DNA from 2 places in the Roseburia sp. AF25-13LB genome. Region 1 is predicted to be linked to the other one. Evidence: predicted binding sites of a transcription regulator. Region 1 holds the regulator's gene; the other holds the start of a gene.
The links. Region 1 encodes Rex, which represses fermentation and respiration genes when NADH is low (regulators of the CRP and FNR family bind a similar motif). Its sites were predicted from a motif close to ATTGTTAANTANTTAACAAT; they were not measured.
Positions count from the first base shown of each region.

Region 1 (4,441 bases):
TAAATCCTTTGGGACAGACACCATAATACAGAATGTTTCTTTTCATGTAGAAGATAATGAGAAAACAGCAATTGTCGGCATCAATGGTGCCGGCAAATCTACGTTATTGAAAATTATAGTGGGAGAGCTGGCACCGGACAGTGGCGAGGTAACCGTTGCAAAAGGAAAAACCATCGGTTATCTTGCCCAGTATCAGGATAAAGACAGCAACGAGACCATTTATAATGAAGTGCTTCATGCCTGCGATGCATTAATTGAAAAAGAAGAAAAGCTTCGTAAAATGGAAGAAGACATGCAGCATGTAAGCGCAGATGAATTAGAGAAATATATGGAGCAGTATAACCGTTTCAGCCATGCCTTTGAGTTAGAGGGCGGACTGACTTTTCGCAGTGAGATAAACGGTGTGTTAAAGGGACTTGGTTTTTCGGAAAATGATTTCGGAAAGAAAATGTCAGAGTTATCCGGAGGACAGAAGACCAGAGTGGCATTAGGCAGACTTCTGGTAACCAAGCCTGACATTATCATGCTCGACGAGCCGACCAACCACCTTGATATGGCATCGATTGCATGGCTTGAAAACTATCTTTTGAATTATAAAGGAGCCGTAATTATCGTAGCCCATGACCGTTATTTCTTAGACCGGATTGTTACGAAGGTAGTGGAAATATCCCGCCATACGGCAACGGTATTTCCGGGAAATTATACCGCATATGCGAGGCAGAAGGAAATACAGCGGGAAAGTCTTTTGCGACAGTATTATAACCAGCAGCGGGAAATCAAGCACCAGGAAGAAGTAATATCCAAGTTAAAATCCTTTAACCGGGAAAAGTCCATTAAGCGTGCGGAAAGCCGTGAGAAGGCATTGGATAAAATAGAACGTATTGAGAAGCCAATCGATGAAAAAACAGATATGCATATTACATTGGAGCCGGAAATTACCAGTGGAAATGATGTACTTTCGGTGAAAGGTCTTTCAAAATCTTACGAGCATAAACTGTTTTCAAACATTGATTTTCAGATTAAGCGAGGGGAAAAAGTTGCTTTAATCGGAAATAACGGTACCGGGAAAACCACCATTTTAAAGATAATCAATGGAATTGTAGACGCAGATGCCGGGGAGATAAAGCTTGGAAGCAATGTGGAAATCGGATATTACGATCAGGAGCATCAGAACTTAGACCCGGATAAGACGTTATTTGATGAAATTGCAGATGCTTATCCGAATCTGAAGGCAACGAAGATTCGAAATGTGTTAGCAGCATTTTTATTTACGGATGATGATGTGTTTAAGCGGATTCGTGATATCAGTGGTGGAGAAAGAGGTCGTGTTTCACTGGCAAAACTGATGTTATCCAATGCGAACTTCTTAATTTTAGACGAGCCGACCAACCACCTTGATATTATGTCAAAGGAAATTTTAGAGTCAGCCATCAATTCCTATACCGGAACGGTGCTTTATGTATCCCATGACCGTTATTTTATTAATAAAACTGCCAGCAGAATTCTTGATTTAAAGAATGAAACAATTCTAAATTATATTGGAAATTATGATTATTATCTGGAGAAAAAGGAAGTTCAGGAGTTAGCGGCGTTTGGCACAGCTACACAGGATCGTGCAGACAATTCAGTGGCAAAAGGAAATGTCATTGTTTCCGATGGAACTGGAGAAAATAATGGAACAGAGCAGATATCCGGCGGAGGAAAACAGAAGTTAAGCTGGGAAGAAATGAAGAAACAGCAGGCAGCAAAACGTAAGCTGGAAAACGAATTAAAGCGTACAGAAGATGAAATTGCTAAGAGAGAGGCAAAGATAGAAGCATTAAATGATGAACTGTCAAAGCCGGAGGTAGCATCAAATTCCTATGAATTAAACAAAATCCATGAGGAGCAGATGCAGGAAGAGGCAGCGCTGGAAGAACTCTATGCAAAATGGGAAGAATTAAGTTTACAGAAAGATTGTTAAAGTTGTAACACATTGACATCCTTTCGGCAAGAAACTATAATTATTGTAGGGTATTGAGAGCAGGAGGAACTGGCAGAATGAGCAAAGAAATATCACAGGCAGTAATTCGTAGAATGCCAAGATATTACCGATATCTGGGGGAACTTTTAGATGAAGGGGTAGAACGTATTTCATCGAATGAACTGAGTGCAAGAATGAAAGTGACCGCATCGCAGATCAGACAGGATTTAAATAATTTTGGTGGTTTTGGACAGCAGGGATATGGTTACAATGTACAATTTCTGTATGAAGAAATCGGAAAGATTATGGGATTAAATGAACAGCATAATATTATTATTATTGGAGCTGGTAACTTAGGACAGGCACTTGCCAATTATGTGAAGTTTGAAAAACTCGGCTTCGTCATAGTAGGATTGTTTGACGTGAATCCGGAGTTATGCGGAAAATCCATTCGTGGCAATAAAATCGAAATGATTGATAAACTGGAAGAATTTGTAAAGACACATAAGGTAGATATTGCTACACTGACTATGCCGAAAGAAAAGGCAGATGCTGTGGCCAACCAGCTGGTAAGCCTTGGTGTACATGCAATCTGGAATTTTGCCCATGTGGATCTGGAAGTGTTGGATGAAAATGTTGTAGTGGAAAATGTACATTTATCAGACAGCCTGATGCAGTTATCCTATAATATGACAAAGAACAAAAGGGAAAAGGAAACGCTGGAATAGAGGTGTTTTTGCATGAAAGATGACAAGGAATTTCTGGAAGCATTAGAAAGCAGAAAAGTACCAATACTTGTATTGGATCAGAAATGGCACAGACTTTTTGCGTTAAGCGGAAAAACCAGTGAAATCAAGCAGCTGGAAGAAAAGGTAAATCAGTTGTTAGAACAGCAGGGAAAGCTTAATAATGATTTGAAAGAACTGAAAAAGACAAAGAATCGGTTGATGAAAAGCATTGTTGTCAACATGGAAGGAACTCATGAGGAAAATGAGGGGGATATTTCTTCCAGAAAATTAGATGAAGACAAGAGACTGATTGATGAAGTCAATGTCAAAATGGAAGAAATTGAGGATGAATTAATTGAACTTCCACGAAATATAAACAGTGCAAATCAGGAACTTATGTTAGAAAGCATGCGTTACTGCTATGAGAGACTAAGACAGAACAGCAAAGAAGCAGATGAAATTACGGACTGGATTGATAAGGTAAGGGTAGAACTTAAGAAAAATATCATCAAAAAACAGAACCGTGAAATCAACAACCGGCAGATTTATTCTTATATGCATGATATTTTTGGTGTGGATATTTTAAATATATTTGATCTGCGGCAGGAAGATGAAGACCGTCTGCAGGGAAAAAAAGCGGTGGAAAATGCGGACGAAAGGAATTAATTTATGGAATATCTTGTAAATTCCCGGGAAATGAAAACATGTGATACCAATACAATCGAACATTTTAAAGTGCCATCCATGGTTCTAATGGAGCGGGCAGCACTTTCTGCGATAGAAGTAATACAGGAAAAAGAAATTTCATGTAATCGCGTGCTGGTAGTGTGTGGAACCGGAAATAACGGCGGCGATGGTATGGCAATTGCAAGATTGTTATACTTATCCCACATTCCGGTTGAAGTATATCTCTATGGAAATAAAACACATTTTTCAAAGCAGGCAAAAGAACAGTATGAAATCTTGACATCATATGGTGTACCATTTATTGATGAAATGGAGGATGCAAATTCCTACAGCCTGATTATTGATGCGTTATTTGGCATAGGATTATCACGAAAATTAGATGATGAACTGGTGCACTTGATGGAACGGCTAAACCAGAGCAGTGCCCACCGGCTGGCGGTGGATATACCATCCGGTGTCTCGGCAGATAATGGAACTGTATTAGGTGGTGCATTCAAAGCAGATGATACCGTAACCTTTGCTTACTGCAAGACCGGAATGGTATTATTTCCTGGTGCAGAATACTGCGGAAATATTACGGTTAAGGATATCGGAATCGGAGAAGAAAGCTGGTTAGATAAAAGACCTGCAGCTTATGCAATCACAAAGGAAGATTTAAATTTTTTAAATAATCGTGCTGCTGATTCGAACAAGGGAACCTTTGGAAAAGTCCTTCTGGTTGCCGGAAGCGTGAATATGGCAGGTGCGGCGGTTCTTGCAGCAAAGGCAGCTTATCGCAGTGGCTGTGGTCTGGTGAGAATATATACACCGGAAGAAAACCGTATTATCTTACAGACAGCAGTGCCGGAGGCAGTTCTTACTACCTATTCTGCAAAAAAGGCTGATACACAGCAGCTGATAGAATGTCTGTCCTGGGCAGATGTTATTATTTTAGGACCTGGAATTGGCAAAAGTGATGTGGCACACAGTATTGTAAAGACGGTACTTAAGAATGCGGCAGTACCAATGGTAGTAGATGCCGATGCATTAAATATCATAGCAGAGCAGACCGAACAGCTTCTTC
Region 1 covers NZ_QUFO01000001.1:392,642-397,082, reverse strand. The annotation lists gene DWY37_RS01970 (ABC-F family ATP-binding cassette domain-containing protein) at 1-1,963, shown strand, start outside; gene DWY37_RS01965 (redox-sensing transcriptional repressor Rex) at 2,041-2,691, shown strand; gene DWY37_RS01960 (hypothetical protein) at 2,704-3,357, shown strand; gene DWY37_RS01955 (NAD(P)H-hydrate dehydratase) at 3,361-4,441, shown strand, end outside.

Region 2 (4,441 bases), on a different contig from region 1:
TACCATATACTACGTTAGAAGTAATGGTAAGGATAGAAGTTGTAGGCTCAGAATCACGATAAGTATGATGTTTCTTTAATTTATCCATGAAAGTCTTAAGCAGCCATACTCCGATTTCATCTGCACGGTCATCATCATTTCCGTACTTCGGGAAGTCTCCTTCGATTTCGAAGTCTTTTGCAAGTCCGTTCTCATCACGTACGACTTTTACTTTTGCATATTTGATTGCAGAAAGAGAATCGATAACATGTGAAAATCCTGCAATACCGGTTGCAAAGGTTCTCTTTAAGTCGGTATCCATCAGAGAAAGCTCTGCTGCTTCATAGTAATATTTATCATGCATATACTGAATCAGGTTCAGTGTATTTACATAGATGTCTACTAACCAGTCCATCATCTTGTCATATTTTGCCATTACTTCATCATAGTCAAGATATTCAGCTGTAATTGGTGCGTAATTTGGTCCTACCTGCTCGCCTGATTTCTCATCAACACCACCATTGATTGCGTAAAGCAGACATTTTGCAAGGTTTGCACGAGCGCCGAAGAACTGCATCTCTTTACCTGTCTGTGTAGCAGATACACAGCAGCAGATTGCATAATCATCGCCCCATACCGGTTTCATTGCATCATCATTCTCATACTGGATTGAGCTTGTTTCAATCGAGATACGTGCTGCATAATCACGGAAGGTCTGTGGCAGTCTGGATGAATAGAATACAGTAAGGTTTGGTTCTGGTGCCGGTCCCATATTCTCTAAAGTATGAAGGAAACGGAAGTCTGTCCTGGTTACCATGGAACGTCCGTCTACACCTGTTCCTGCTACATCAAGGGTTGCCCATACAGGGTCACCGGAGAATAACTGGTTGTAAGAAGGAATACGTGCGAATTTTACCATACGAAGTTTCATTGTGAAATGGTCAATCAGCTCCTGAGCCTGCTGCTCGGTAAGGATTCCCTTATCCATATCTCTCTTAATATAAATATCAAGGAAAGTAGAAACACGTCCTACTGACATTGCTGCACCGTTCTGTGTCTTGATTGCTGCAAGGTATCCGAAGTATAACCACTGGACAGCCTCTTTTGCATTGGTTGCAGGTCTTGAAATGTCATATCCGTAAATCTCAGCCAGTTTCTTCATATCTTCCAGACATTTAATCTGCTCTGCGATTTCTTCTCTTAAACGGATGACATCATCTGTCATCTGTCCGCATCCGCAGTTTGCTTTGTCTTTCTTCTTCTCAGCGATTAAGTAATCCAGTCCGTATAATGCCACACGGCGGTAATCACCTACAATACGTCCACGACCGTAGGTATCCGGAAGACCTGTTAAAATCTTAGCATGACGGACCTTCATCATTTCCGGTGTATAAGCGTCAAATACTGCTGTATTGTGTGTCTTATGATATTTGGTGAAAATTTCTTTTAATTTATCATTTACCTCATAGCCGTAGGTCTCACAAGCCTGAACAGCCATCTTGATTCCACCATATGGCATGAATGCTCTCTTTAATGGTTTGTCAGTCTGAAGACCAACTACCTGCTCTAAATCTTTTAAGCTTTCATCGATATATCCCGGACCATATGCTGTAATTCCGGTTACAACCTCTGTCTCCATATCAAGAACGCCACCCTTGGCACGCTCTTCTTTCTGTAATTTCTGAAGTGCATCCCACAGCTTGTTGGTTGCATCTGTCGGCTCAGCTAAAAAGCTCTCATCTCCATCATATGGAGTGTAGTTGTCCTGAATGAACTGACGAACATTGATTTCTTCTTTCCAGAGACGTCCTTCGAATCCATCCCACTCTTTCATTTCTATCATTGCGATATCCTCCTAAAAAAATGTATTCAGTATGAACACTGAATGGTTACTAAATTTACTGTCAACAGACTTTTTATTCATTGGTTTGAATTAGTCTTGTTTAACTGTAGTTAGTATATACTGACTGTCATTTTTTTGTCAATATCTTTTGGTGTTCAAAATAACATACAAAAAAAAACGAGCCGGTCCTCCAGGTTCATCGCCCAGACGGTCGGCTCGTTTTCGTTATACTTCATGTGGTTTTTCCACTTATCCGTCAGTCATATAACGGTTTTATCATAGACTATTTCTTTTCTGATTGCAATAGCTTATGAAAACTTTTTATCAACTATTTTTTCCGTTTTATCTGTTCTTTTCCTACAATACTTTGGAAAGGAAGTCGCAAAGACGCGGATTCTGTGGATTGGCAAAGAATTCTGCCGGTGTATTCTCTTCCTGAATCTGTCCTTCATTGATAAACATGACACGGCTTGCCACTTCTCTTGCAAATCCCATCTCGTGTGTTACTACTACCATGGTCATGCCATCCTGTGCCAGTTCTTTCATAATCTCTAAGACTTCTCCTACCATTTCCGGATCCAGTGCGGAAGTCGGCTCGTCAAATAACATGACATCCGGATTCATTGCCAGTGCTCTTGCAATTGCAATACGCTGTTTCTGTCCACCGGAAAGCATTGCCGGATAGGTATCTGCTTTATCAGACAGTCCGACTCTCATCAAAAGCTCGTCCGCACGCTTAGATGCCTCTTCCTTATTCATAAGTCCGGTCTGAACCGGTGCCAGCATGATATTTCCTTTTACGGTATAATTTGGAAACAGATTGAACTGCTGGAATACCATTCCAATCTTCTGACGCATCTTGTTGATGTCTACGGATTTATCCGTGATATCTGTTCCTTCAAAAGTAATCACACCGGAAGTCGGCTCCTCTAAAAGATTTAAGGAACGTAAGAATGTAGATTTACCACAACCGGATGGTCCGATGATGGCTACTACCTCTCCCTGGGCGATTTCTGTGGAGATACCATTTAATACATTTACATTTCCAAAGGATTTACACAAATCCTTTACTTCAATCAATACCTTCTTATCGCTCATTTGTTCTCAACCTCGTTTCCAGTTTATGTACACCAGCCGTTAAAATCATAACGATTATCAGGTAGATAATTGCAACACCGAACAATGGTAAGAACGGGTCATAGGTCTGGCTACGGATGATATCGCCACCCTTTGTCAAATCCGGGATTGCAATATATCCACTGATGGAAGTCTCTTTCAGTAAGGTAATAAACTCATTTGCCAGTGCCGGAAGTACATTCTTAAATGCCTGTGGCAGAATAATCAGACGCATGGTCTGCGAATAATTCAGTCCGAGGCTTCGTCCAGCTTCAAACTGTCCTTCGTCTACAGACATGATTCCGGAACGTACAATCTCTGCCACATAGGCAGCCGAATTCAAACCAAAAGCGATTACAGCCACTGCAATCTTATTATCGAGTGCAACCAGAATAATATAGTACATAATCAAAAGCTGTACCATCGTAGGGGTTCCACGCCATATGGTAAGATACACTTTACATATAAAATTCAAAACATTTAATCCACCATGTTTATCATGGGTGGAACGGATAATTGCGACTAAAAATCCAACCACAATACCCAGAAGTACTGCAAGCACTGCAATAAGCAGTGTATTGCCAAGACCACGTAACAGATAAAGATATCTGTCTTTCTCTATAAAATCCTGTTGAAAGCTGCTTAAAAAATCGCTCAAGGTCTTTCCTCCTATACCGATTATTTATTTCTTACTACAATAACCTGGCTTGCTGTTGCATAAGTATCTGTAAAGTCAATGTTCTTAAGACGGTCTTCTGTTACAGTCATTCCTGCTGCACCAAAATCTGCTTTACCGGAAGATACTGCTGCGATGATTGCATCAAATTCCATATCTTCAATCTCTAAATCATAACCAAGCTTGTCACAGATTGCTTTTGCGATATCTGCATCGATACCAACTACGTTGTCACCATCATAATATTCGTATGGCTCAAACTGCGCATTGGTTGCCATGGTAAGTTTTCCGTTTGGATATTCTGTTCCCTCCGGAGTCTCATATGGATGCTCTCCTGTTTCATCACCAATATAGTTGCTGATGATAGTATCGATTGTTCCATCTGCTTTTAACTCTTCGATTGCTTTGTTGAATTTGTCTGTTAAATCTGTGTTATCTTTTGCGATACAGATTGCATATTCCTCTGCGTCAAAGGTATCATCTAAAATTTTCAAGTCATCATTCTTCTCAACAAATGCCTCTGCAGGCTGCTTGTCGATGATTACACAATCAATTTTACCGGTCTTTAATGCCTGAATTGCATCAGAACCTTTGTTGTAACGCTCTACGGTGCTTCCTTCGTCCTCATATGCTGTTGCATCGGCATCTCCGGTTGTTCCAAGCTGAACACCGATTTTCTTTCCCGGAAGGTCATCCTTGGAATTTACTGTGTTTGCAGCTACAGATGAGCCACATCCTACCATTGCTACTGTCATTGCTGCAGTTAATAAAAGTGCTGCAAATTTCTTCATGTTCTTCATATTTATTCCTCCTCTGATTATAATTAT
Region 2 covers NZ_QUFO01000009.1:115,829-120,269, forward strand. The annotation lists gene pflB (formate C-acetyltransferase) at 1-1,822, opposite strand, end outside; ZMP/ZTP riboswitch at 2,017-2,096, opposite strand; gene DWY37_RS12440 (amino acid ABC transporter ATP-binding protein) at 2,180-2,920, opposite strand; gene DWY37_RS12445 (amino acid ABC transporter permease) at 2,910-3,596, opposite strand; gene DWY37_RS12450 (transporter substrate-binding domain-containing protein) at 3,617-4,414, opposite strand.
Region 2: pflB (formate C-acetyltransferase) is a predicted target of Rex. The motif match lies at 1,946-1,965, and genes of this name have one in related genera.